Regions from separate parts of the Streptomyces sp. SJL17-4 genome, predicted to be linked through region 1. Evidence: predicted binding sites of a transcription regulator. Region 1 holds the regulator's gene; each other region holds the start of a gene.
The links. Region 1 encodes HrcA, which represses chaperone genes, less so after heat shock. Its sites were predicted from a motif close to TTNGCACTCNGNNNNNCNGAGTGCNAA; they were not measured.

Region 1 (7,954 bases):
AGGGCCCGTGAGAACTCAGGGGTTCAGGGGCTGACGGCGTGACCGAAAGCCCCCGACGTGTCCGACTCGGGGCTCGACATGCCGCGCACGCTACCCGACCGGGCCCCGGCGAGGCACCCCCATTCGCACGGGGGCGGGAAGGCCCCTACGGCGCCGTCACGAAGTCGATCAGCTCCTCCACGCGGCCAAGGAGTTCCGGTTCCAGGTCCTTGTACGACGTGACCCTCGACAGGATGTGCTGCCAGGCCGCGCCCGTGTTCGGCGGCCAGCCCAGGGCCTCGCACACGCCCGTCTTCCAGTCCTGCCCCCTGGGGACCCGGGGCCAGGCCCGGATGCCCACCGACGCCGGTTTCACCGCCTCCCAGACGTCGATGTACGGGTGGCCGACGACCAGCACGTCCGCCGAGGTCACCTGGGCGGCGATCCTCGACTCCTTCGAACCCGGGACCAGATGGTCCACCAGGACGCCCAGTCGGGCGTCCGGAGCCGGGGCGAACTCCGCGACGATCGACGGGAGGTCGTCGACCCCCTCCAGGTACTCCACGACCACGCCCTCGATGCGGAGGTCGTCGCCCCAGACCCGTTCCACCAGCTCGGCGTCGTGGCGGCCCTCGACGTAGATCCGGCCGGCCCGCGCCACGCGCGCGCGTGCGCCCGGCACCGCGACCGAGCCCGAGGCCGTACGGGTGGGGCGGGCGGGGGCCGCGACGGGGCGGACAAGGGTCACCACCCGGCCCTCCAGGAGGAAGCCGCGCGGATCCATCGGGAACACCCGGTGCTTGCCGAAGCGGTCCTCCAGGGTCACCGTGCCCGCCTCGCAGCGGATCACCGCCCCGCAGAAGCCCGTCGTGACCTCCTCGACGACCAGATCACGGTCGGCCGGGACCTCGGGAACGGGTGCCGACTTCTTCCAAGGGGGTGTCAGATCCGGGTTGTAGCTGCGCATTTCGGTGACGTTAGGCCACCTGGAAGCGGCGTGCCAGTTCCTCCCGCTGGAGTCGTACGAACGTGGCGTCCACCACCGCCCCGTGCCCCGGCACGTACACCGCGTCCTCGCCGCCCAGCCGCAGCAGCCGGTCGAGCGCGTCCGGCCAGCGGGAGGGGATCGCGTCCGGGCCCGCCTGCGGTTCGCCCGACTCCTCGACCAGATCGCCGCAGAAGACCACCTCACGCTCGCCCGGCACCAGAAGCGCCAGGTCATGGCCCGTGTGGCCGGGGCCGACGTTCGCCAGGAGGACCTGCCGGCCGCCCAGGTCGAGCGTCCACTCGCCGGAGACCACGTGCCGGGGGGCCACCAGGACGTCCGCCGCCTCGGCCGCCGCCCGCGCGTCCAGGCCGTGCCGCACCCCGTCCCCGCGCAGCTCCTCCCGGTCCCGCTCCCGGCCGAGCAGCTCGTCCACGCCCACCGCCCCGAAGACCTCGGCGCCCGCGAACGCCGCCGTGCCGAAGACATGGTCGAAGTGGGGGTGGCTGAGTGCGATGTGTGTCACTCTCCGGCCGCCCGTCAGCCCCGAGATCTGCGTCCGCAGCTCGGCGCCCTCCGCGAGCGAGGAGCCCGTGTCGTACAGCAGCAGCCCCCGTTCACCCCGTACCAGTCCCACTGTGGCGTCCCAGCCGGGCAGCCGCCGGCGGCCCACGCCGTCGGCGAGCCGCTCCCATCCGTACGCTTCCCAATCCACGTCCATGCGGCGACGCTAACCGGTGGAGGCGCCGCCACCTTGCCAGGAGCGACGCCCGCCGCCGTACACTGGCCGGGGGATCGCTGGCACTCGGACAGGGCGAGTGCCAAAAGCGGAGCAACCGGAACGACGACGACAGCTGGAGGTGCGCACGATGCTCAGCGAACGCAGGCTCGAGGTCCTGCGCGCCATCGTCCAGGACTACGTCGGGACGGAGGAGCCCGTCGGCTCCAAGGCGCTCACCGAGCGCCACAAGCTCGGCGTCTCGCCCGCCACCGTGCGCAACGACATGGCCGTCCTGGAAGAGGAGGGCTTCATCGCCCAGCCTCACACCAGCGCCGGCCGCATCCCGACCGACAAGGGCTACCGCCTCTTCGTCGACCGGCTCGCCGGCGTCAAGCCGCTGTCGACGCCCGAGCGCCGGGCCATCCACAACTTCCTCGACGGCGCGGTCGACCTGGACGACGTCGTCGGCCGTACGGTCCGGCTGCTCGCCCAGCTGACCCGTCAGGTCGCCGTCGTCCAGTACCCCTCGCTGACCCGCTCGACCGTCCGGCACGTGGAGCTGCTCGCGCTGGCTCCCGCGCGCCTGATGCTGGTGCTCATCACGGACACCGGCCGCGTCGAGCAGCGGGTCATCGACTGCCCCGCGCCCTTCGGCGAGACCTCTCTCGCCGATCTGCGGGCCCGGCTCAACAGCCGGGTCGTCGGCCGCCGGTTCGCCGACGTGCCGCAGCTGGTGCAGGACCTCCCCGAGTCCTTCGAGGAACTCGAGGACCGCGCCACGGTCTCGACCGTGCTCGCGACCCTCCTCGAAACCCTCGTCGAGGAGCACGAGGAGCGACTGATGATCGGCGGAACCGCCAATCTCACCCGCTTCGGACCCGACTTTCCCCTGATGATCAGGCCCGTGCTCGAGGCTCTTGAGGAGCAGGTCGTGCTCCTCAAGCTCCTCGGCGAGGCCAAGGAATCGGGCATGACCGTACGCATCGGGCACGAGAACGCCCACGAGGGGCTGAGCTCCACGTCCGTCGTCTCGGTCGGCTACGGTTCGGGCGGCGAGGCAGTCGCCAAACTCGGCGTGGTCGGACCGACCCGCATGGACTACCCCGGAACGATGGGAGCGGTACGCGCAGTGGCACGTTACGTCGGACAGATCCTGGCGGAGTCGTAAGTGGCCACGGACTACTACGCCGTACTCGGCGTGCGCCGCGACGCGTCCCAGGACGAGATCAAGAAGGCCTTCCGGAGGCTCGCGCGCGAGCTGCACCCGGATGTGAATCCCGATCCGAAGACGCAGGAACGCTTCAAGGAGATCAACGCCGCCTACGAGGTCCTCTCGGACCCGCAGAAGAAGCAGGTCTACGACCTGGGTGGCGACCCGCTGTCGGCCTCCGGCGGAGGCGGCGCGGGCGGCTTCGGGGCCGGTGGCTTCGGCAACTTCTCCGACATCATGGACGCCTTCTTCGGCACGGCCTCGCAGCGCGGCCCGCGCTCGCGGACCCGCCGTGGCCAGGACGCCATGATCCGTCTGGAGATCGACCTCAACGAGGCGGCCTTCGGCACCACCAAGGACATCCAGGTCGACACGGCGGTCGTCTGTACGACCTGCTCGGGCGAGGGTGCCGCGCCCGGCACCTCCGCGCAGACCTGTGACATGTGCCGCGGCCGCGGCGAGGTCTCGCAGGTCACCCGGTCCTTCCTGGGCCAGGTCATGACCTCCCGGCCCTGCCCGCAGTGCCAGGGCTTCGGAACCGTCGTCCCGACCCCGTGCCCCGAGTGCGCGGGCGACGGCCGGGTCCGCTCCCGCCGCACCCTCACGGTCAAGATCCCGGCCGGTGTCGACAACGGCACCCGGATCCAGCTCGCGGGCGAGGGCGAGGTCGGCCCCGGCGGCGGCCCCGCCGGCGACCTGTACGTCGAGATCCACGAGACCCCGCACGAGACCTTCCAGCGGCGTGGGGACGACCTGCACTGCACGGTCACCCTCCCGATGACGGCGGCCGCGCTCGGCACCAAGGTGCAGCTGCAGACCCTCGACGGCCTTGAGGAGATCGACGTCCGTCCGGGCACGCAGTCCGGCCAGTCGATCCCGCTGCACGGCCGCGGCGTCACGCACCTGCGCGGCAACGGCCGGGGCGACCTGATCGTGCACGTCGAGGTGCAGACCCCCGGCAAGCTCGACGCCGAGCAGGAGCGACTCCTGCGTGAACTGGCCAAGCTGCGCGGCGAGGAGCGGCCCACGGGGCAGTTCCAGCCGGGGCAGCAGGGGCTGTTCTCGCGGTTGAAGGACGCGTTCAACGGGCGGACCTGACCGGGGTCCGGAAGTCGGTGCGGGAGGGGCGGGATCGCGGTGACGCGGGCCCGCCCCTTCCGTGACATGACGTACGGATTCGGCCCGGAAGCAGGGGCATGACACGATGCCCATATGTCCACCACCGCACTGAACGATCTCTCTCGGTTTCCGATCGTGCAGGCCCCCATGGCGGGTGGCGCCTCCTCCCCCGAGCTGGTCGGAGCCGTGTGCGCGGCCGGGGCGCTCGGCTTCCTGGCCGGCGGGTACAAGACGGCCGGAGGCCTCTACCAGGAGATCAAGCAGGTGCGCGGGCTCACCGCACGCCCCTTCGGTGTCAACCTCTTCCTGCCGGAGTCCGGGCGGCCCGCCGACCCCGCCTCCGTCGAGGTCTACCGGCATCAGCTCGCGGGCGAGGCCACCTGGTACGAGACCCCGCTCGGTGAGACCGACGACTGCCGTGACGACGCGTACGACGCCAAGCTGGCGATCCTCCTGGAGGACCCGGTCCGGGTCGTCTCCTTCACCTTCGGCTGCCCCGCTCCCGAGGTCCTCGCCTCCTTCGCGCGCGTGGGAACGTTCACGATCGTGACCGTCACCTCCGCCGAGGAGGCCCTCGCCGCCCAGCAGGCCGGGGCGAACGCCGTCTGTGTGCAGGGAGCCGAGGCGGGTGGACACCAGGGCACGTTCCGCGACGACCCCGCCGACGACGCGCCGGGCACCGGACTGCTCGCCCTGCTCATGCTCGTCCGCGAGAGCGTCGCCCTGCCGATCGTCGCCGCCGGCGGCATCATGCGCGGCGCGCAGATCGCCGCCGTCCTGGCCGCCGGGGCGGATGCCGCCCAGCTCGGCACGGCTTTCCTCTGCTGCCCCGAGTCGGGCGCCCACCCGCTGCACAAGCGGGCCCTGACCGATCCGCTGTACACCCGGACCGCCCTCACCCGGGCCTTCACCGGGCGCCCGGCACGCGGCCTCGTCAACCGTTTCGTGCGCGAGCACGGGCCGTACGCCCCCGCCGCCTACCCCGAGATCCACCACCTCACCGCCCCGATCCGCAAGGCCGCCGCCACCGCGGGCGACGCCCAGGGCATGTCCCTGTGGGCCGGTCAGGGCCACCGTCTCGCGCGCGAACTCCCCGCCGGGCAACTGGTCGAGGTGCTGGCCGCCGAACTCGACACCGCTCTCTCCGAGCTGCCCCACAGGAGCGCCTCATGACCGCACCCGTCTTCGTCGTCGACGCCGTTCCCGGCCCCGGGAGCTTCCTCCTTGACGGCCCCGAGGGCCGGCACGCCGTCTCCGTGAAGCGGCTGCGGGAGGGCGAGGAGCTCGTCCTCGCCGACGGCCGGGGCCGCTGGGCCGCCTGCGTGGTGCTGGCCGCCGAGGGCAAGGACCAGCTCACCGTGCGGGTCGACGAGGTCCACGAGGACGCCGAGGAGGAGCCCCGTATCACCGTCGTCCAGGCGCTGCCCAAGGGCGACCGGGGCGAACTCGCCGTCGAGACCATGACGGAGACCGGGGTGGACGCGATCGTGCCGTGGGCCGCCTCCCGCTGCATCACGCAGTGGAAGGGGGACCGGGGCCTCAAGGCGCTCGCCAAGTGGCGGTCCACCGCGCGCGAGGCCGGGAAGCAGTCGCGCCGCTCCCGGTTCCCCGAGGTCGCTGACCTGATGACGACCAAGCAGGTCGCCGCGCTGCTCGCCGGCGCCGACTTCGCGGCCGTGCTGCACGAGGACCGCGACCACCCGAGCGGCGCGCTCGCCACCGCCGAACTCCCGGAGAAGGGCTCGATCGTGCTGGTCGTCGGCCCCGAGGGAGGGGTGTCCCCGGAAGAGCTCGCCGCGTTCGAGGCGGCCGGGGCGAAGCCGTACCGGCTCGGCCGGAGCGTGCTGCGGACGTCGACGGCGGGCACGGCGGCGACGGCGCTCGTCCTGGGGCGCACCGGCCGCTGGAGTTAGGCGCGCTGCCGGGGCCGTGGGGCGTCACGGGTGCTGGAGTCAGGCGTTCCCCGGGCCGTACGGGCGTCACGGGCGCCGGAGTCAGGCCTTTCCCTGCCCGTCCCCTGTCGTCAGGGTGTCGTAGAGGGGCCAGCCGTCCTCGTCGTGGATGCCGTGGGCGGTCGGGAGCAGGCCGCGGGCCGCGGCCTCGTCCAGGAAGCGGCGTACGACGCCCGGCTCGTTCAGGTTGAGGATGGCGCCGTCGCCGGTCGAGGCGATGTCGCCGGCGCCGAACGGGTAGCCGGACACGATGCGGCCCGGCCCGTCCCGGAAGACCAGCCGGAGCTGGACGTGGCGGTTCTCCGCGCGGCGCAGGGTGAGGAACGTCAGGCAGTCCGGGTCGTGGTGGTGTCCGACCGTCCACAGCCACACCGTGGCGTCCACCGTCAGCCTGCGCGGTACGCGGTCCCGTCTCATCCGGCGAAGTGTACGGAGCGAGCACCGGACCGACCCGGTGGACAGCGGCCCCCGCACGCTCCTTAGGCTGGCCGCATGGCCGACGAGTCCCCCCTGATCCGCAGTCTGCGCGCCGCCGTGGCCGCCGCCCCCGGCGACGTACCCCTGCGTCTTCACTTCGCCGAACTCCTCCTCGCCGAGGGGCGGAACGACGAGGCCGTCGCGGAGGCGGCCGTCGCGCTCCAGCACGCGCCGGGGGACGCGGACGCGCGTGCGCTGATGGTGCGGGCCATGGGGATGCCGCCGGCCCCGGCCACCGCTCCCACGGAGCGCGCACCCGGCCCGGCCGCGCCCTCGGCCCCCACGGAGAGCGCCACCGAGCCGCCCGTGGGCCAGGCCCCCGCCTTCGACTGGGACGCCGCCGAGCAGCAGGTGCAGGACGTCGTCGGGCCCCGTTTCCTGGAGGACCCGCAGGCCGCCCAGGGCGAGGGTGCCGCCGGGGACGCCGACGCCTGGGACGTCGACGCGCCCGGCGCCGTACGCCTCGCGGACGTCGGCGGCATGGACGAGGTCAAGGAGCGGCTGGAGGCCGCCTTCCTCGCCCCCATGCGCAACCCCGAACTGCGCAGGCTGTACGGCAAGTCGCTGCGCGGCGGCCTGCTCCTCTACGGGCCTCCCGGCTGCGGCAAGACCTTCATCGCGCGGGCCGTCGCCGGCGAGCTGGGCGCGAACTTCCTCACCGTCTCGCTCTCCGACGTCCTCGACATGTGGATCGGGGCCTCCGAGAAGAACATCCACGACATCTTCGAGACCGCCCGCCGCCAGGCCCCCTGCGTCGTCTTCCTCGACGAACTCGACGCCCTCGGCGCCAAGCGCTCCCGCACCCACCACAGCGGCCTTCGCAATGTCGTCAACCAGCTCCTCACCGAGCTCGACGGCATCGCGAGCGGCGCCGGCAACGAGGGCGTCTTCGTGCTCGCCGCCACCAACGTGCCCTGGGACGTGGACATCGCCCTGCGCCGCCCCGGCCGCCTCGACCGCACCCTGCTCGTGCTGCCGCCGGACGCCACCGCCCGGGAGGCGATCCTCCGCTACCACCTGCGGGAGCGGCCCATCGAGGCCGTCGACCTCGGCAAGCTCGTCAAGGCCACCGAGGACTTCTCCGGCGCCGACCTCGCCCATGTCTGCGAGACGGCCGCCGAGGCCGCGCTCCTCGACTCCGCGCGCAGCGGCTCCGTACGGCTGATCACCACCAAGGACCTGCTGGGCGCGGCCAAGCAGATCAAGCCGTCCACCGAGCCGTGGTTCGCGGCCGCCCGGAACGTCGCCATGTTCGCCAACGAGGGCGGCCTGTACGACGATCTCCTCGCCCACCTCAAGCGGAAGCGCAAGCTGTGACCGCGCCGACCGCGCTCCTGCGCGCCGAGGCCCTGTACGACACAGGGCGGTTCGCGCAGGCCGGGGAGCTCGTGGCCCAGCACCTGGCGAGCGAACCGGAGGACGCCGAGGCGCTCGTCCTGCTCGCCCGCTGCCACCACCGCGCCGAGGACCACCAGGCCGCCCTGGAAGCCGTGGACGCCGCGCTGCGCGCC
Region 2 (7,954 bases), 2.2 Mb from region 1:
CAGGGCCAGGGCCATGGCCCGCTCGACGTCACCGGCCCGGGCCAGCTCGCGGGCGATCTGCCCGTGCACGAAGTCCTTGCCGTAGGCGTCCAGGGTCCCGGCGACCTCCAGAGCCTCGTCCAACCGGCCGTGCTTCACCAGTGCGGTGGCGTACGAGAAGGCCTCTCCGCCGACGCCGGCCGCGCGCGCCTCCTCGGTCTGCCCGGCGGCGAGGAGGGCGTCGAGCAGCTCCCCACCGAATATGACGGTCCGGCTGCTCCCCATGCCCATCCTGTCCAGCGCCGCCCCCCATTGAGCGCCCTCCGCCTCGTCCTCGTAGCCGGCTTCGCGCAGGGCGGCCGCGGCCCGGAGCAGCACCACCGCCCGTACGGCCAGTTCCTTCTCCGGCGCCCACGCCTCCCGTACCGCCTCGTCGACGCGACCGTCCCGGACCAGGGCCTCCACGAACGCGGCCCGCAGGGCGGGACGCCTGCTCGGGTCCGACTCCTGCTCCACGAGGGCGACGGCCCGTCGGTACTCCCGCGCCGCGAGCAGGAGGTCCACCAGTACCCGGCGGGAGCGCAGGACCGAGCGGGCGTGGGTCGTCCTCACCAGCCGTTCGGCCCGCTCGTGCGCGCCGAGCCGGATGAGCAGCAGGGGGAGGGCGTCCCCCGTGACGGGAGGAACGAGGTCCGAAAAGCCCGTCGTCAGCGGCTCCGCCTCATCGGCGAGCTCCTCCGCACGCTCCCGCGCCCCCGCGTCCAGCAGCTTCTCCGCCACCATGCAGAGTCCTGCGACGACGCGGGGCCCCTCCATGCTCCGGGCGAGCGCCACGGCACGGTCCGGCTGTCCGATGGCCACCCAGCCCGCGAGCAGGGCGAGCGGCACGCTTCCGCTGTCCCGCAGCAGCGTCTCCCGGGCCGTCGCGAGCCGCAGCGCGGACACCACCGCGTCCTCGCGCTCCGCCTGGCCCAGGACCGCGTCCTTCGCCGCCCCGATCTCGGCCAGCGCCGCCGCGTCGCCCCCGGTCGCGGCCAGCAGCCGTTCATGGCGCCGCCCGTCCCCGGCGCAGGCCACCAGCCGCTCGACGTCCCCCTCCGCCCGCAGCATCGGCACGTACCCGTGCAGCAGGTAGTCCGGGGTCCCCTCCGGCCAGCCGCGCTCCCGCCAGCCGTCGGCCCACGCGTGCAGCACCGACCGCCACCGGCCGAGCTCCCGCTCCCCCAGCATCTCCCGCGCTCCGGCGACCAGTTCCTCGTGCGCGAGCAGGTACGTTTCGCCCCGTACCGCGAAGGTCCGGCCCGGGCCCGTGCGCAGGACGTCCTTCACCCGGTACGGCACCGCGCCCGTCAGCTCCGTCAGGTCATCGGCCGTCAGACCGCCGCCCGCCGCCGTGACCAGGGCGAGCAGCTCGTACGGGAGGCCGCCCGTGTCCAGGAGGCGCTTCAGCTCGCGCTCGGCCTCGACGCGGATCGCCCGCGCGGACGGGGACGGGGTGAGGAGCCGGACGATCGCGGGGTCCCGGAGCGGATGGTCCTCGGGGACGTCGGCCGGGAGCGGCGGGTTCGGGCGGCCGGCAACGATCACCCGGAGGTCGTACGGCAGAAGGCTCGCGATCGAGTGGGCGTCCGCTCCCACCGTCATACCCCGGTCCTCGTCCAGGCCGTCGACGAGGAGGACCAGTCGCTCGCCCCTCGCCGTGCACGCCGCGGCGGCGGAGGCGTACAGACGGAACAGGTGGGCCTCTCGCGTCGCGGCCGTCAGCAACGCCGGCAGGCCCTCGCCCGCCAGTTCCGCGAGCTGTTCCAGGACGACGTCCGTGTAGGCGACGACGTCGTTCTGCGAGCCGAGGCGGGCGGTGACGAAGAAGGAGACGATCCGTACGCCCTGCGGCGGGTCGAGGGCGAAGCACGCCATCAGCGCCGTCTTCCCGGCCCACGCCTCGGCACGCCAATACGCGTACGCCGGGCCGGAGTCGGCCCGGCAGAAATCCGCCAGCTCGGCCAACTCCCGCTTTCGGCCGATGAGTTCCGGAGGGGCCATCCGGCGGACCTGTTCCCGGTGGGCCGAGCGGACCGCCTCCCCGGCCCCGACCGTGATCCGGTTGTGGCTGCCGACCACCACGATTCCCTCGCCGTTGTCGACCGTGACCGACCGGTCTCCCCCTGCCCGCTCCATGCGCCCAACCTAGACTGGAAGGGTCCCACCTGGGTCGGGATCGGGAGGCGTCATGACGTTCACGCAGATCATCGACTTCAAGACCAGCCGGATCGACGACATGAGCCGGCTCATGGACCGTTGGATCGAGCAGACCAAGGGCAAGCGGACCGCCACGCACAGCGTTCTGGGCAAGGACCGGGCCGATTCCACGCATCTCGTGGAGATCGTCGAGTTCCCCTCCTACGACGTGGCCATGCGGAACTCGCAGCTCCCCGAGACCGATCGGATCTTCCGGGAGATGGTCGCGCTCTGTGACGAGATGCCGACCTTCACCGACCTGGACGTGGTCCGGGACGAGGCGATGTACAAGGCCAACGCGCGGCGGCTCCTTGAGATGATCGCCGCCGAGCCGGAGCTCGCGCTGCTCGACGAGGTGCTGGCCGAGGGGTACCACGACCATGATCCGACCAACGAGCAGGACGTCATCGGCATGGACGCGGTCCGGCGCGAGGTGGAGATGTGGCGGGGCGGCTTCGACTTCGCCTTCACCGTCGACGACCAGATCGCCGAGGGCGACCGGGTCTGCACCCGCTGGACCTGGAAGGGAAGCCACACCGGCGACTTCATGGGGCTCCAGCCCACCGGCATGGACGTGACGATGACCGGGACGGTCATCCACCGCTTCCGGGACGACGGGAAGATGGCCGAGGGGTGGTGGCAGTACGACCTGCTCGGGCTGATGGCCCAGCTCGGCGCCGTGGAGGGCTGAGCAGGGCTGAGCGTGGAGGGCTGAGCAGGGCTGAGCGGTGCTGAACAGGGCTGAGCAGGGCTGAGCAGGAAACGCCGAGGCCCGGTGCCCCCGCGACGGGGGCACCGGGCCTCAGTGATCAGTTACGGCACGCGTCAGTGCGAGTGGCCGTGACCGTGGCCGTGACCGTGGTCCGCCGGCTCCTCTTCCTTCTTCTCCACCACGAGGGTCTCGGTGGTGAGGAGGAGGGAGGCGATCGAGGCGGCGTTCTCCAGCGCGGAGCGCGTCACCTTCACCGGGTCGATGACGCCGGCCTTGACCAGGTCGCCGTACTCGCCGGTCGCGGCGTTGAAGCCCTGGCCCTTGTCGAGCTCCGCCACCTTCGAGGTGATGACGTAGCCCTCGAGGCCGGCGTTCTCGGCGATCCAGCGCAGCGGCTCGACGGCGGCGCGGCGGACGACCGCGACACCGGTGGCCTCGTCGCCGGTCTTGCCGAGGTTGCCCTCGAGGACCTTGACGGCGTGGACGAGCGCGGAGCCACCGCCGGAGACGATGCCCTCCTCGACCGCGGCGCGGGTCGCCGAGATGGCGTCCTCGAGACGGTGCTTCTTCTCCTTCAGCTCCACCTCGGTGGCGGCGCCGACCTTGATCACGCACACGCCGCCGGCCAGCTTCGCGAGGCGCTCCTGGAGCTTCTCGCGGTCCCAGTCGGAGTCCGTGGACTCGATCTCGGCCTTGATCTGGTTGACGCGGCCCTGCACCTCGGACGAGTCGCCGCCACCGTCGACGATGGTGGTGTCGTCCTTGGTGATGGTGACGCGGCGGGCGGTGCCGAGCACGTCCAGGCCGGCCTGGTCGAGCTTGAGGCCGACCTCCTCGGCGATGACGGTCGCACCGGTGAGGGTGGCGATGTCGCCGAGCATGGCCTTGCGGCGGTCACCGAAGCCGGGGGCCTTGACGGCCACGGCGTTGAAGGTGCCACGGATCTTGTTCACGACCAGGGTCGACAGGGCCTCGCCCTCGACGTCCTCGGCGATGATCAGGAGCGGCTTGCCGGCGCCGGCCTGGATGACCTTCTCCAGGATGGGCAGCAGGTCCTGGATCGAGGAGATCTTGCCCTGGTTGATCAGGATGTACGGGTCGTCGAGGACGGCCTCCATGCGCTCCTGGTCGGTCACCATGTACGGGGACAGGTAGCCCTTGTCGAAGGCCATGCCCTCGGTGAAGTCGAGCTCCAGGCCGAAGGTGTTGGACTCCTCGACGGTGATGACACCGTCCTTGCCGACCTTGTCCATCGCCTCGGCGATGAGCTCGCCGACCTGCTGGTCCTGCGCGGAGAGCGCGGCGACGGCGGCGATGTCGGACTTGTCCTCGATCGGGCGCGCGGTGGCGAGCAGCTCGTCGGAGACGGCCTTGACGGCGGCGTCGATGCCCTTCTTCAGGGCGGCCGGGGAGGCACCCGCGGCGACGTTGCGCAGACCCTCGCGGACCAGGGCCTGGGCGAGCACGGTGGCGGTGGTGGTGCCGTCACCCGCGATGTCGTTGGTCTTGGTCGCCACCTCCTTCACCAGCTGGGCGCCGAGGTTCTCGTACGGGTCCTCGATCTCGACCTCACGGGCGATCGTGACACCGTCGTTGGTGATGGTGGGGGCGCCGAACTTCTTGTCGATGACGACGTTGCGGCCCTTGGGGCCGATCGTCACCTTCACCGTGTCGGCAAGCTTGTTGACGCCGCGCTCAAGGGCGCGACGGGCGTCCTCGTCGAACTTCAGGATCTTCGCCATGGGAGCGGTTCAGCCCTCTCGGAATGGGGTGGAACGAACTGCGCCCCCGGACGCCCTGTGCGGGGTCAAGGGGCGCAGCTCAAAGCATCTGCTTCTGATACTTCGGCGAATTACTTCTCGACGATCGCGAGCACGTCGCGAGCCGAGAGGACGAGGTACTCCTCGCCGTTGTACTTCACCTCGGTGCCGCCGTACTTGCTGTACAGCACGATGTCGCCGGTCTTGACGTCGAGCGGCAGACGCTCGCCGTTCTCGAAGCGACCCGGGCCCACGGCCAGGACGACGCCCTCCTGGGGCTTCTCCTTGGCGGTGTCCGGAATGACCAGGCCAGAGGCGGTGGTCTGCTCGGCGTCGAGCGGCTGGACCACAATGCGGTCCTCGAGCGGCTTGATGGCAACCTTGGAGCTGGTGGTCGTCACGATCCGACCTCCCCCTTCGGAGATCTCGGGGTTAACTGTCTGAGGTGGCGACCAGGTGGATCCGTCGTCGCGGGTGCCGGACCTGCCCGTCGCTCTGTTGGCACTCTCCAGTGGTGAGTGCCAGAGCCGAGACTATGACCGCGATTAGCACTCGGTCAAGCGGAGTGCCAATTCCTCACTCGTGGCGGTGCGATTACCGGTGCGATCCCGGCAGCGGGAGCGCCCCGACGGCGGCGGCCGCCGGCACCGGGAGCGCCCCGACGGCCGCGGCAGGCGGCTTCGTCCCGCCGGTGCCGACCCGTTCGACGGCCTTCCGGCCGAGCCGCTCGATCGAGTCCACGGTCGAGGCGCAGCCGGTCAGACCCAGCACGAGTACGGCGGCCAGCAGAGGCAGCGCCCGGCGTCCGCTCACACGTAGTCCTCGAGCTTGGCGACCGCGTACCCCTTGGCCGTGATCACGTTCATCACCCGGCGGATCATGTCCGGCATCGTGCCCTTCCAGTCCTCCTTGCCGCGGAAGTGGGTGAGGACGATGTCGCCGGGGTGCAGGTCCCGGTCCCACTCGCGCCACTCCATGTGGTCGGGGAAGGCCTCCGACGCCCACAGCGGGACGGCCTTGACGCCGCAGGTCTTGGCGGCGCGCAGGGTGTCCTCGTTGTAGTTGCCGTACGGCGGACGGAAGAGCGGGGGCCGCTTGCCGAATCGTTTCTCGATGACGTCCTGCATGCCGCAGATCTCGCGCTTCTGCTGCTTGTACGAGAGTCCGGGCAGGTAGCGGTGGTTGAGGGTGTGGTTGTGCAGGGACACCCCCGCCTCCTGCGACTTCTGCATCCGGGCGAAGTAGCCGTAGTCGTCCTTTACGACGTAGTCGCTGAGGAAGGCGCTGTAGGGGATCCGCAGCTCCTTCATCATCCGCAGCAGCTCGGGATCCTTCTCCGCGCCGTCGTCGATCGTCAGGAAGACGACCTTCTGCTTGGTCGGCACGGTGGTGAAGACGGGCGGCAGCCCTTCGCCGTCCGTCTCGAAGCCCTTGCGGGTGGTGATCTTCGGCTTGACGGCGGGCGGGGCCGGGGCTTCGAGCGGGGGCTTGGCGAGTCCCCACTTCTTGGCGGCGAGCACCCGGGCGGCGCGCTGCGCGCGGACCTTCTCGACGTACGCGTTGAGCGCGCCGGCCGCACCCTGCCCCTGGGCCCGCGCCTGCTGCCCGGCGGCGGGGGCGGGCGCGCCGCGGTCCGGCCCGGCGTCGTCGGCGCAGCCGGTGGCGGCGGAGGCGAGGGCGGCGACGACGAGCACCGCCCCGAGCGCCCGGGAGGAACCGTGCACACCTTTTGCCATCATTTATTCCTTTTGTCGTACGAGTCGTATGGCGCCGCATCCTGTCAGCGCGGGGGCCCCGCGCGGGGTACGACACCGCCGTACACGCCCTCGGTCCCCCGGCCGGCCCACAGCATCACAGGGCCCACAATGGGACGGGTGACCGACCTCGCCTCCTTCGCCCCGCTGCTCGCCCCCGAGGGGCGGGCGCTCCTCGCCGCCCTGCGCGACTACGACCCCGCCCAGGAGCTGGCGGTCGCCTCCCGGCTGCGCCGTGACCACCCCGCCGAGCTGGTCACCGCGGCCCTCGGGCAGGCACGGCTGCGGCAGCGGGCGGTGGCGAAGTTCGGCGCGGAGGACGCGTACCGGATGTACTTCACGCCGAACGGCGTCGAGCAGTCGACGCGCGCCTCGGTCGGCACGTACCGGGCCGGCCGGATGAAGGCGCTCGGGGTCCGGAGCGTCGCGGACCTCTGCTCCGGGATCGGCGGCGACGCGATCGCGCTGGCGCGCGCCGGGATCTCGGTCCTGGCCGTGGACCGCGACCCGCTGACGGCCGAGGTCGCCCGCGCCAACGCCGAGGCGCTCGGCCTCGCGGAGCTCATCGAGGTGCGGTGCGCGGACGTCACCGACATCGACACCGCCCCGTACGACGCGGTCTTCGTCGACCCGGCGCGGCGCGGCGGCCGGGGCAGGATCTTCGACCCCGAGGCGTACTCCCCGCCGCTCTCCTGGGCGGTCGAGGCGGCCCGCAAGGCCCCGCACGCGGCGCTCAAGGTGGCTCCGGGCATCCCGCACGAGGCGGTGCCCGAGGAGGCCGAGGCCGAGTGGATCTCGGACGGCGGGGACGTCAAGGAGGCGGTCCTCTGGTTCGGTACGGAACCGGGCGCCCGCCGCGCCACCCTGCTGCCCTCGGGCGCGGGCCTCACCGGCCGCGGCCTGCCCGACCCGGCGGTCCGCCCGGTCGGCCGCTACCTCTACGAGCCGGACGGCGCGGTCATCCGCGCGCACCTCGTCGCCGAGGTGGCGGAGGACCTGGCCGGTGGACTGATCGACGAGACGATCGCGTACATCACGGCGGACGAGCTGATCCCGACGCCGTACGCCGCCGCGTACGAGATCACCGACGAACTCCCCTTCAACCTGAAGAAGTTGAAGGCCCTGCTGAGGGAACGCGAGGTCGGCACCCTGACGGTGAAGAAGCGCGGCTCGGCGGTCGAGCCCGAGGAGATCCGCCGCAGGGTGAAGCCGAAGGGCCCGAACGCGGCGACGGTCCTGCTCACCCGCGTCGCGGGAGCCCCGACGATGCTGATCGGCCGCCCGGCGGGCGGCGGCCGCTGACCCTTTTCAGGACGCGCGCGGGAGCCGCCGAAGCGGCGCCCGCTCAGGACGCGGCGGGGAGCCCCCGGAGCGACCCGGCGGGGAGCCCGCCCAGGCGGCGGCCCGCTCAGGACGCGGTCGGCGACCCGTGGCCCGTCTCGGCCGACGGCCCCCGGCCCGTCAGCCGTACCGCGAAGCGGTAGTGGCCGACGGCCTTCACCAGACCCGTC
Region 3 (7,954 bases), 1.8 Mb from region 1:
CAAGCGTCCGGGCCTTCGGTTACAGTCTTGAACAACGCGGATGCCCGATGCACGTCGGGGTGCCGCCCGCGCCGGAGCGCAGGAACGAAAGTTCACCGCGCTTCACAATCGAATACCGCTCATCCAGAGGGGCAGAGGGAAACGGCCCGTTGAAGCCCCGGCAACCCTCCAGTCGGTTACTCGTCCTCCAGCGAGGCTCCCGGCTAGGGAAGGTGCCAAATCCGTCTCATGGCGAAAAATTCGTCATGGGAAAGATGAGGAGAAAGGGCCTCGCCTCCATGGCTGTACAGACTGTTACCCCCGCCACTTCGGTCGACCTCGGTCCCGCGTCCGGGCTTTCCTGTCGCGAATGCGGTGAATTCTTCCCGCTCGGCCCGATCTTCGCCTGCGAACTCTGTTTCGGACCGCTCGAAGTCGCGTACGACCTCCCCACCGGTGACCCCGAGGCACTGCGCAAGCAGATCGAGGCCGGCCCCGCCAACATCTGGCGCTACGCCCCGCTGCTGCCCGTCCCCGCCGACGTCGCCGACAAGCCGAACCTGAACCCGGGCTGGACCAAGCTCGTCCAGGCCGACAACCTCGCCCGCGAGATCGGCGTCGCCCCCGGCAAGCTCTTCGTCAAGGACGACTCCGGCAACCCGACCCACTCCTTCAAGGACCGGGTCGTCGCCCAGGCCATCGAGGCCGCCCGCGCCTTCGGCTTCACCACCCTCTCCTGCTCCTCCACGGGCAACCTGGCCGGCGCCGTCGGCGCCGCCGCCGCCCGCGCCGGCTTCCGCTCCTGTGTGTTCATCCCGCACGACCTGGAGCAGGGCAAGGTCGTCATGGCCGGGGTCTACGGCGGTGACCTCGTCGCCATCGAGGGCAACTACGACGACGTCAACCGCTTCTGCTCCGAGCTCATCGGCGACCCGCTGGGCGAGGGCTGGGGCTTCGTCAACGTCAACCTCCGCCCGTACTACGGCGAGGGCTCGAAGACGCTGGCGTACGAGATCTGCGAACAGCTCGGCTGGGTCATCCCCGACCAGCTCGTCATCCCGATCGCCTCCGGCTCCCAGCTCACGAAGATCGACAAGGGTCTCCAGGAGCTCATCAAGCTGGGCCTCGTCGAGGACAAGCCGTACAAGATCTTCGGCGCCCAGGCCGAGGGCTGCTCCCCGGTGTCGGTGGCCTTCAAGGCCGGCCACGACGTCGTACGGCCCCAGAAGCCGAACACGATCGCCAAGTCGCTGGCGATCGGCAACCCGGCCGACGGCCCGTACGTCCTCGACATCGCCCGCCGGACGGGTGGCGCGGTGGAGGACGTCGACGACGAGCAGGTCGTGGACGCGATCAAGCTCCTCGCGCAGACCGAGGGCATCTTCGCCGAGACCGCGGGCGGCGTGACCGTCGGCGTCGCGAAGAAGCTCGTCGAGAACGGGCTGATCGACCCGAACCTCACCACCGTCGTCCTCAACACCGGCGACGGCCTCAAGACCCTGGACGCGGTGGCCGACACCTCTCAGGCGACCGTCACCATCCGCCCGAGCCTGGACGCGTTCCGCGACGCCGGCCTGGCCCACTGAAGACCGCTGGACCGCTGAAAGGTTACGAAGACATGGCCGTGAACGTCCGCATCCCCACCATCCTCCGCACCTACACGGGCGGTCGGTCCGAGGTCCAGGCCGAGGGCACGACCCTCGCCGAGGTCATCGCGGACCTGGAGAAGAACCACACGGGCATCGCCGCCCGCGTCCTGGACGACCAGGGCAAGCTGCGCCGCTTCGTCAACGTCTACGTGAACGACGACGACGTGCGCTTCGAGCAGGGCCTGGAGACGGCCACCCCGGCCGGCGCCGGCGTCTCGATCATCCCGGCCGTCGCCGGAGGCTGACCCGTATCGCTTGTCCCGTCTTTCTTGAATTGCCCCTTCCGCGCCATAAAGCGGAAGGGGCAATTCTGCATGGTTGAGCGCGGTAGAGTTGGGGAAGTCCCCTCCGCTGCCCATGCCGGGCGCATATGAGAATGCGTCCCCGCACGACAAGAAGCAGCCAAAGTGCGTGCGCGTTGTGTACCTTCTGCACGCTTTGCCGGGCCCGACTTGCCCCGTAATTCAAGGGATTCTCCCCAATTCGCCTTTCCGTGGCGCCCAGAATTCTCGCTCGATTGACCTGTTGCAGAGGGCAGTTGGGCAGATACATTCAGCCGCGGTCGACGCGTTCCGGCGCAGGGTCTGACCCGGGTTCCGCGAAGTGCGGGTCCCGCGCAAGGGCCAGTAATAGGGGAGTTAGGCATGGCTCAGGGCACCGTCAAGTGGTTCAACGCGGAGAAGGGCTACGGCTTCATCGCGGTCGACGGTGGTGCGGATGTTTTCGTCCACTACAGCGCGATCCAGATGGATGGCTACCGCAGCCTCGAAGAGGGACAGCGAGTCGAGTTCGAGATCTCGCAGGGCCAGAAGGGTCCGCAGGCGGACATGGTCAAGCTCGCCGTCTGAGCGCGGCGCGATCGGCCACCGACGCAACGCCGTCGAGGGGCCCGCATCCCTGAGGGGAAGCGGGCCCCTCACGCGTTCCCGGACCCTCGTCCGTACGTCCCGATCGTCGAGAGTCGCTTGCCCCCTCCCGTCGCCCGACCACCGCCCCTCATCGACGTTCCTTCGGAACGGCTTGCACTCTCATAGGGCGAGTGCTAATCATTGGCGTTAGCACTCGGCAGGTGAGAGTGCTACGAGGATCGGGCAGACGAGGCCGCCGGCCGGGTGGGGCAAGGAACCACGCGGAGTTGCGGAGGCCGTCCGTCGCGGGCGTCGGCGCGGTCCTGGAGCGTTATCCACCCCATGTCCGGGAGGACCACTTCACATGGCCAAGATCATCGCGTTCGACGAGGAGGCCCGGCGCGGTCTCGAGCGCGGCATGAACCAGCTCGCTGACGCCGTCAAGGTCACCCTCGGCCCCAAGGGTCGCAACGTCGTCCTCGAGAAGAAGTGGGGCGCCCCCACGATCACCAACGATGGTGTCTCCATCGCCAAGGAGATCGAGCTCGAGGACCCGTACGAGAAGATCGGCGCCGAGCTGGTCAAGGAAGTCGCCAAGAAGACGGACGACGTCGCCGGCGACGGTACGACCACCGCCACCGTTCTCGCCCAGGCGCTCGTCCGCGAGGGCCTGCGCAACGTGGCCGCCGGTGCCAACCCGATGGCCCTCAAGCGTGGTATCGAGAAGGCCGTCGAGGCCGTCTCCGGCGCCCTGCTCGAGCAGGCGAAGGATGTCGAGACCAAGGAGCAGATCGCTTCCACGGCCTCCATCTCCGCCGCCGACACCCAGATCGGCGAGCTCATCGCCGAGGCGATGGACAAGGTCGGCAAGGAAGGCGTCATCACCGTCGAGGAGTCCCAGACCTTCGGTCTGGAGCTGGAGCTCACCGAGGGTATGCGCTTCGACAAGGGCTACATCTCGGCGTACTTCGCCACCGACATGGAGCGCATGGAGTCGTCGCTCGACGACCCGTACCTCCTCATCGTCAACTCCAAGATCTCCTCGGTGAAGGACCTGCTCCCGCTCCTGGAGAAGGTCATGCAGTCGGGCAAGCCGCTGCTGATCATCGCCGAGGACGTCGAGGGCGAGGCCCTGTCGACCCTGGTCGTCAACAAGATCCGCGGCACCTTCAAGTCCGTCGCGGTCAAGGCCCCGGGCTTCGGCGACCGTCGCAAGGCCATGCTGAACGACATCGCCATCCTCACCGGCGGCACGGTCATCTCCGAGGAGGTCGGCCTGAAGCTGGAGAACGCGGGCCTCGACCTGCTGGGCCGCGCCCGCAAGGTCGTCATCACCAAGGACGAGACCACCATCGTCGACGGTGCCGGTGACAGCGAGCAGGTCGCCGGTCGCGTGAACCAGATCCGCGCCGAGATCGAGAACAGCGACTCGGACTACGACCGCGAGAAGCTCCAGGAGCGCCTCGCGAAGCTGGCCGGCGGCGTGGCCGTCATCAAGGCCGGTGCCGCGACCGAGGTCGAGCTCAAGGAGCGCAAGCACCGCATCGAGGACGCCGTTCGCAACGCGAAGGCGGCCGTCGAGGAGGGCATCGTCGCCGGTGGCGGCGTGGCCCTGCTCCAGGCTTCCTCGGTCTTCGAGAAGCTCGAGGCGGACCTGGCGGGCGACGAGGCCACCGGTGCCAACATCGTCAAGCTGGCGCTTGAGGCCCCGCTGAAGCAGATCGCGGTCAACGCCGGCCTCGAGGGCGGCGTCGTGGCGGAGAAGGTCCGCAACCTGCCCGTCGGCCACGGCCTGAACGCCGCGACCAACGAGTACGTCGACCTCATCGCCGAGGGCATCATCGACCCGGCGAAGGTCACGCGCTCCGCGCTGCAGAACGCCGCGTCGATCGCCGCGCTGTTCCTCACCACCGAGGCCGTCATCGCCGACAAGCCGGAGAAGGCGTCCGCGCCGGCCGGCGGCGGCATGCCGGGCGGTGACATGGACTTCTGATCCTTCGGGATCGGTGGTTCATCGCGGAACGCGGAACGCGGGACGCAAGAACGGACCGAGGGCGGCACCCCCACCAGGGGGTGCCGCCCTCGGGCGTTTCACAGCGGTCGATCAGCCGGTAGGTCGGCCGGTCGACCAGCCGACCAGCCGGTCAGCCGGTCAGTAGATCAGCGCACGTCGAGGTAGTCGGCCCAGGAGAACGGCGACGTGAAGTGCGTGGCGTCGCCGTAGTACCGGAGACGCCAGGTCCCGTCCACGGTCGCCTTCGCCCTGAGCGAGATCCTGCCGTTGGCGGCCGGGCGGCCGGTGGCGACCTGACGCCAGGTCGTCGAACCCTTCGCCTGGAACTGCAGGGCCACGGACCCGCTCCCGAACGTCCGCCAGGCGCGGTTCGTGTAGTGCTGGAGCGTGCCCGTCATGGTGACGTACGCGCCCTTGCGGACCGGCTCGGGACCGGCGTTCGCTCCGGTGATCCGGGTCTCGGTGCGGACGAGGCGGAAGGTGTTGCTCACGGCCTCGGCGAGGACGTCCGTCGCCGGGTGCCGCAGCCGGTACCAGCCGCCGCGGCTGCCGGCCCTGACGACGGTGTCGTAGTAGTCGTCCGCCTTGGCGGAGCCGATCTGCCGCCAGCCGGTCCGGCCGTCGGCCGAGACCTCCAGGAGGAGCGGCTGCGCGCTGACGGAGGCCTCGGGGTCGTAGGTGGCGCGCAGCTTCCCGGTCGCCGTCACCTTCGCGTCGGCCGACAGTGTGCGGGAGCGGAGGAGGACCCGTGCCTCCTGCGGCATCGCGAGCCGGCCGCCCACCGTGGCGGTGCCGAAGCTCTGGTACGGGTCGACCGGGGCGGCCGCCCAGCCGTCGATGCGCAGCCCGGGGAGGGACGGGATCCGTGTGGTGAACCGGCCGTCGGCGTCGGTCGTGACGACCTTGGCGAACGTGGGGTGGAGGTAGCTGCCCGAGGTCGGGCCGATCCGGAGCTGCTGGCCGGCCAGGGGCGCGCCGCCGTTCTTCGGGTCGGTCATCCGGCCGGTGACGGTGGCCTGCTGTCCGGGGAGGACCCGTACGCGGTCGGTGGTGGCCTTCACGGTCACGGTGTGCGGGCGCCAGGTGTAGAGGGTGCGGGTCCAGACGGCGCTGCCGTGGACCTCGTCGCTGTCCTCGGTGTAGGCGACCCGGAACTCGTCGCCCGGCCTGACGTCCGTGTACGCCTCGCCGGTGAAGGCGCCCGTCCCGTCGGTGACGGGGGACTGGACCGGGCTCGCCGGGGGTGTCGTCCGCTGGACGTCGATCGTCCGGCCGGTGATCGGCACGATGTCGCCGGAGCCGGGCTGGACACCGGTCAGGGTGCCGCTGGGGACCGTGGTGCGGTCGTCCCAGCCGGGGGCGGAGAAGGCGAACTCCAGCTGCGGCCTGAGCGTGAAGTCGAGGACGCCGGCGTCGGTGCGGGTGCGGGTGTTGCCGCGCGAGTCGGTGGCCGTGATGTCGATGGCGTACCGGCCGAGGGTGGGCATCGTGCCGCCGTCCTCGGTCAGCTTCAGCGGCGCCTGGCCCAGGCCGAAGCGGCCCTTGTCCCACTCGTACGCGGGGAGCGAGGGGATCTCGACGACGGTGTCGCCCTTGCGGAGCGTCGCGGAGACCTTGGTGATGGTGACACCGGGGGTGTCGGTCCAGGCGGACACGCCGAAGATGCCGCGCTGGTGGCTCTCGGTGACGGCGGGGCCGATGCCGAGGGGGGAGGGGGTGGGGGTGTCGGCGGCGGCCGGGGCCGGGGTGGCGAGGGCGCCGCCCGTGCCGAGGAGGACCGCGGCGAGGGCCGTGGCGAGGGTTCTCGGCACTGCGGTGGTGAGGGTTCTCGGCACGGCCGTGGTGAGGCGTCTCGGCACGGCCGTGGCGAGCGGGGCGGCGGTGGTCCGCCGGAGGTCAGCGCGCATCGATGTACTTCGCCTTCGTCTCGCTGTAGAAGTAGCCGTTCGCGGACTGCTTCACCAACGCCCAGGAACCGTCGCCGTAGTTGGTGGCGCGGAAGCTGAACTTTCCGTTGCTGCCGGTGGTGACGTTCCGGGTCACCCAGTACCACTGGGTGTCGCCCTTGGGCTTGAACACGAGCGTGACCTTGGCGCCCTTGAGGGGCTTCCAGACGCCGCCGGTCCGCTGCTGGAGGGTGCCGGAGACAGTCATCTTGGCGTCCACGTACGGCCGGGAGGGCGTGATGGCGAAAGCGGAGAACCGGGTCGGGACGCGGCCGAGCCGGACGCTGCCGGTGGTCCTGGCGACCATGTGGTCGTTCTCGGCGTGGTGCAGCCGGTAGAGCGCGTTGACGTAGCCGCCGGACGAGACGTCGAACGGGCAGTAGCCGGCGGTGCCGCCGCTCGCCCTGGCGCCGGAGAGGTTCCGCCACGTGCGGCCGTTGTCCAGGGAGGCCTGGAGGGTGACGGTCTGCTCCCCGCACCACGCCTGGGTCGTCATCCGGCCGGTGCCGCGGACCCGGCCGTACTCGTCGAGGGTGATGCGCCAGTTGGTGAACGAGAAGGGCTGGGGGACGGCGATGTTCCCCTCGTCGTACGCGCGGGACTGGTAGTACACCGACGGCGCGAGGGAGGTGAACACCTGCGTCGCGTGCGTGGCGCGCGCCCCGTACGAGAAGGTGCCGTTCGCCGCCGAGACGCCGCTGCCCATGCGCCCGTGGACCGCCAGGTCGAAGGACGGCTTCTGGCTGGTGGTGATGAGCGGCGCGCCCGCGTACGGCTTCCAGCCGTCCGGGGTCAGCCGCTCGACGCGGCCGGCGACGGTGACGTTCGTGTGCTGCGCGACGCGGTACTTGTTCAGCTTGGCCGCGATCCGGTACGTGGTCTTCTCGACGCCGACCTCGGGGACGGGCGCGGCGGCGGCGGGCACGGTGTCGGCGACCGGGGTGACGACGGTCGCGGTGCCGCGGTTGATCGCGGCGTTCGGGGTGAACGGCAGCGAGAAGGCGCCGTCGGCGCCGGTGGTCGCCGTGCCCGTCAGCTCCTTCCAGGTGTCGGAGACGGTGCTGAGGCTGACCTTGACCCTGGTGCCGGCACGGGCGGGCGTCACGGTGCCGGTGACCGGGTCCCAGGTCGTGGCCTTGCCGGAGAGGACGACCGTCCGGGCGGTGAGGCTGGTGGTCTTCCGGTCGAAGGAGAGCTGCGAGACGCCGGTGTGCAGCTTGTGGGCGTACGTGCCGCCGGTCCACCTCTGGACGGTGCCGCCGGGCAGCCGGTACTCGACGCGGACCGGATAGCTGCCGTACGGGGTGCCCTCGGGCAGCCGCAGCGCGGTGTCGGTGACGTAGCCGTAGGGCCGGCCGGTGTCCGTGTTCCCGTCCTGCCAGCTCAGGGCGTCGGTCGAGGCGAGGGCGGCGGCGTCGGGCGCGGTGGAGGCCAGGACACTGACCTGGATCCACAGCGGGCGGCCGGCGATCTGGACGCCGAACTTGGCGTCGTCGGTGGTGAAGGTGGCGGACACGT

Region 2: the regulator HrcA is predicted to act here: its motif matches at 5,235-5,261, upstream of groES (co-chaperone GroES).
Region 3: the regulator HrcA is predicted to act here: its motif matches at 2,648-2,674, upstream of groL (chaperonin GroEL).

The regions. Positions count from the first base shown of each region.
Region 1 covers NZ_CP104578.1:5,803,805-5,811,758, forward strand. The annotation lists gene N5875_RS26005 (DUF3097 domain-containing protein) at 146-946, opposite strand; gene N5875_RS26010 (MBL fold metallo-hydrolase) at 957-1,685, opposite strand; gene hrcA (heat-inducible transcriptional repressor HrcA) at 1,834-2,853, shown strand; gene dnaJ (molecular chaperone DnaJ) at 2,854-3,993, shown strand; gene N5875_RS26025 (nitronate monooxygenase) at 4,108-5,187, shown strand; gene N5875_RS26030 (16S rRNA (uracil(1498)-N(3))-methyltransferase) at 5,184-5,927, shown strand; gene N5875_RS26035 (hypothetical protein) at 6,009-6,383, opposite strand; gene N5875_RS26040 (ATP-binding protein) at 6,459-7,760, shown strand; gene N5875_RS26045 (tetratricopeptide repeat protein) at 7,757-7,954, shown strand, end outside.
Region 2 covers NZ_CP104578.1:3,559,470-3,567,423, forward strand. The annotation lists gene N5875_RS15570 (hypothetical protein) at 1-2,157, opposite strand, end outside; gene N5875_RS15575 (ester cyclase) at 2,210-2,908, shown strand; gene groL (chaperonin GroEL) at 3,043-4,671, opposite strand; gene groES (co-chaperone GroES) at 4,782-5,090, opposite strand; gene N5875_RS15590 (hypothetical protein) at 5,284-5,502, opposite strand; gene N5875_RS15595 (polysaccharide deacetylase family protein) at 5,499-6,425, opposite strand; gene N5875_RS15600 (methyltransferase domain-containing protein) at 6,555-7,745, shown strand; gene N5875_RS15605 (hypothetical protein) at 7,852-7,954, opposite strand, start outside.
Region 3 covers NZ_CP104578.1:3,962,399-3,970,352, reverse strand. The annotation lists SAM riboswitch class I at 117-261, shown strand; gene thrC (threonine synthase) at 255-1,565, shown strand; gene N5875_RS17600 (MoaD/ThiS family protein) at 1,598-1,873, shown strand; gene N5875_RS17595 (cold-shock protein) at 2,273-2,476, shown strand; gene groL (chaperonin GroEL) at 2,841-4,469, shown strand; gene N5875_RS17585 (hypothetical protein) at 4,637-6,397, opposite strand; gene N5875_RS17580 (hypothetical protein) at 6,387-7,954, opposite strand, start outside.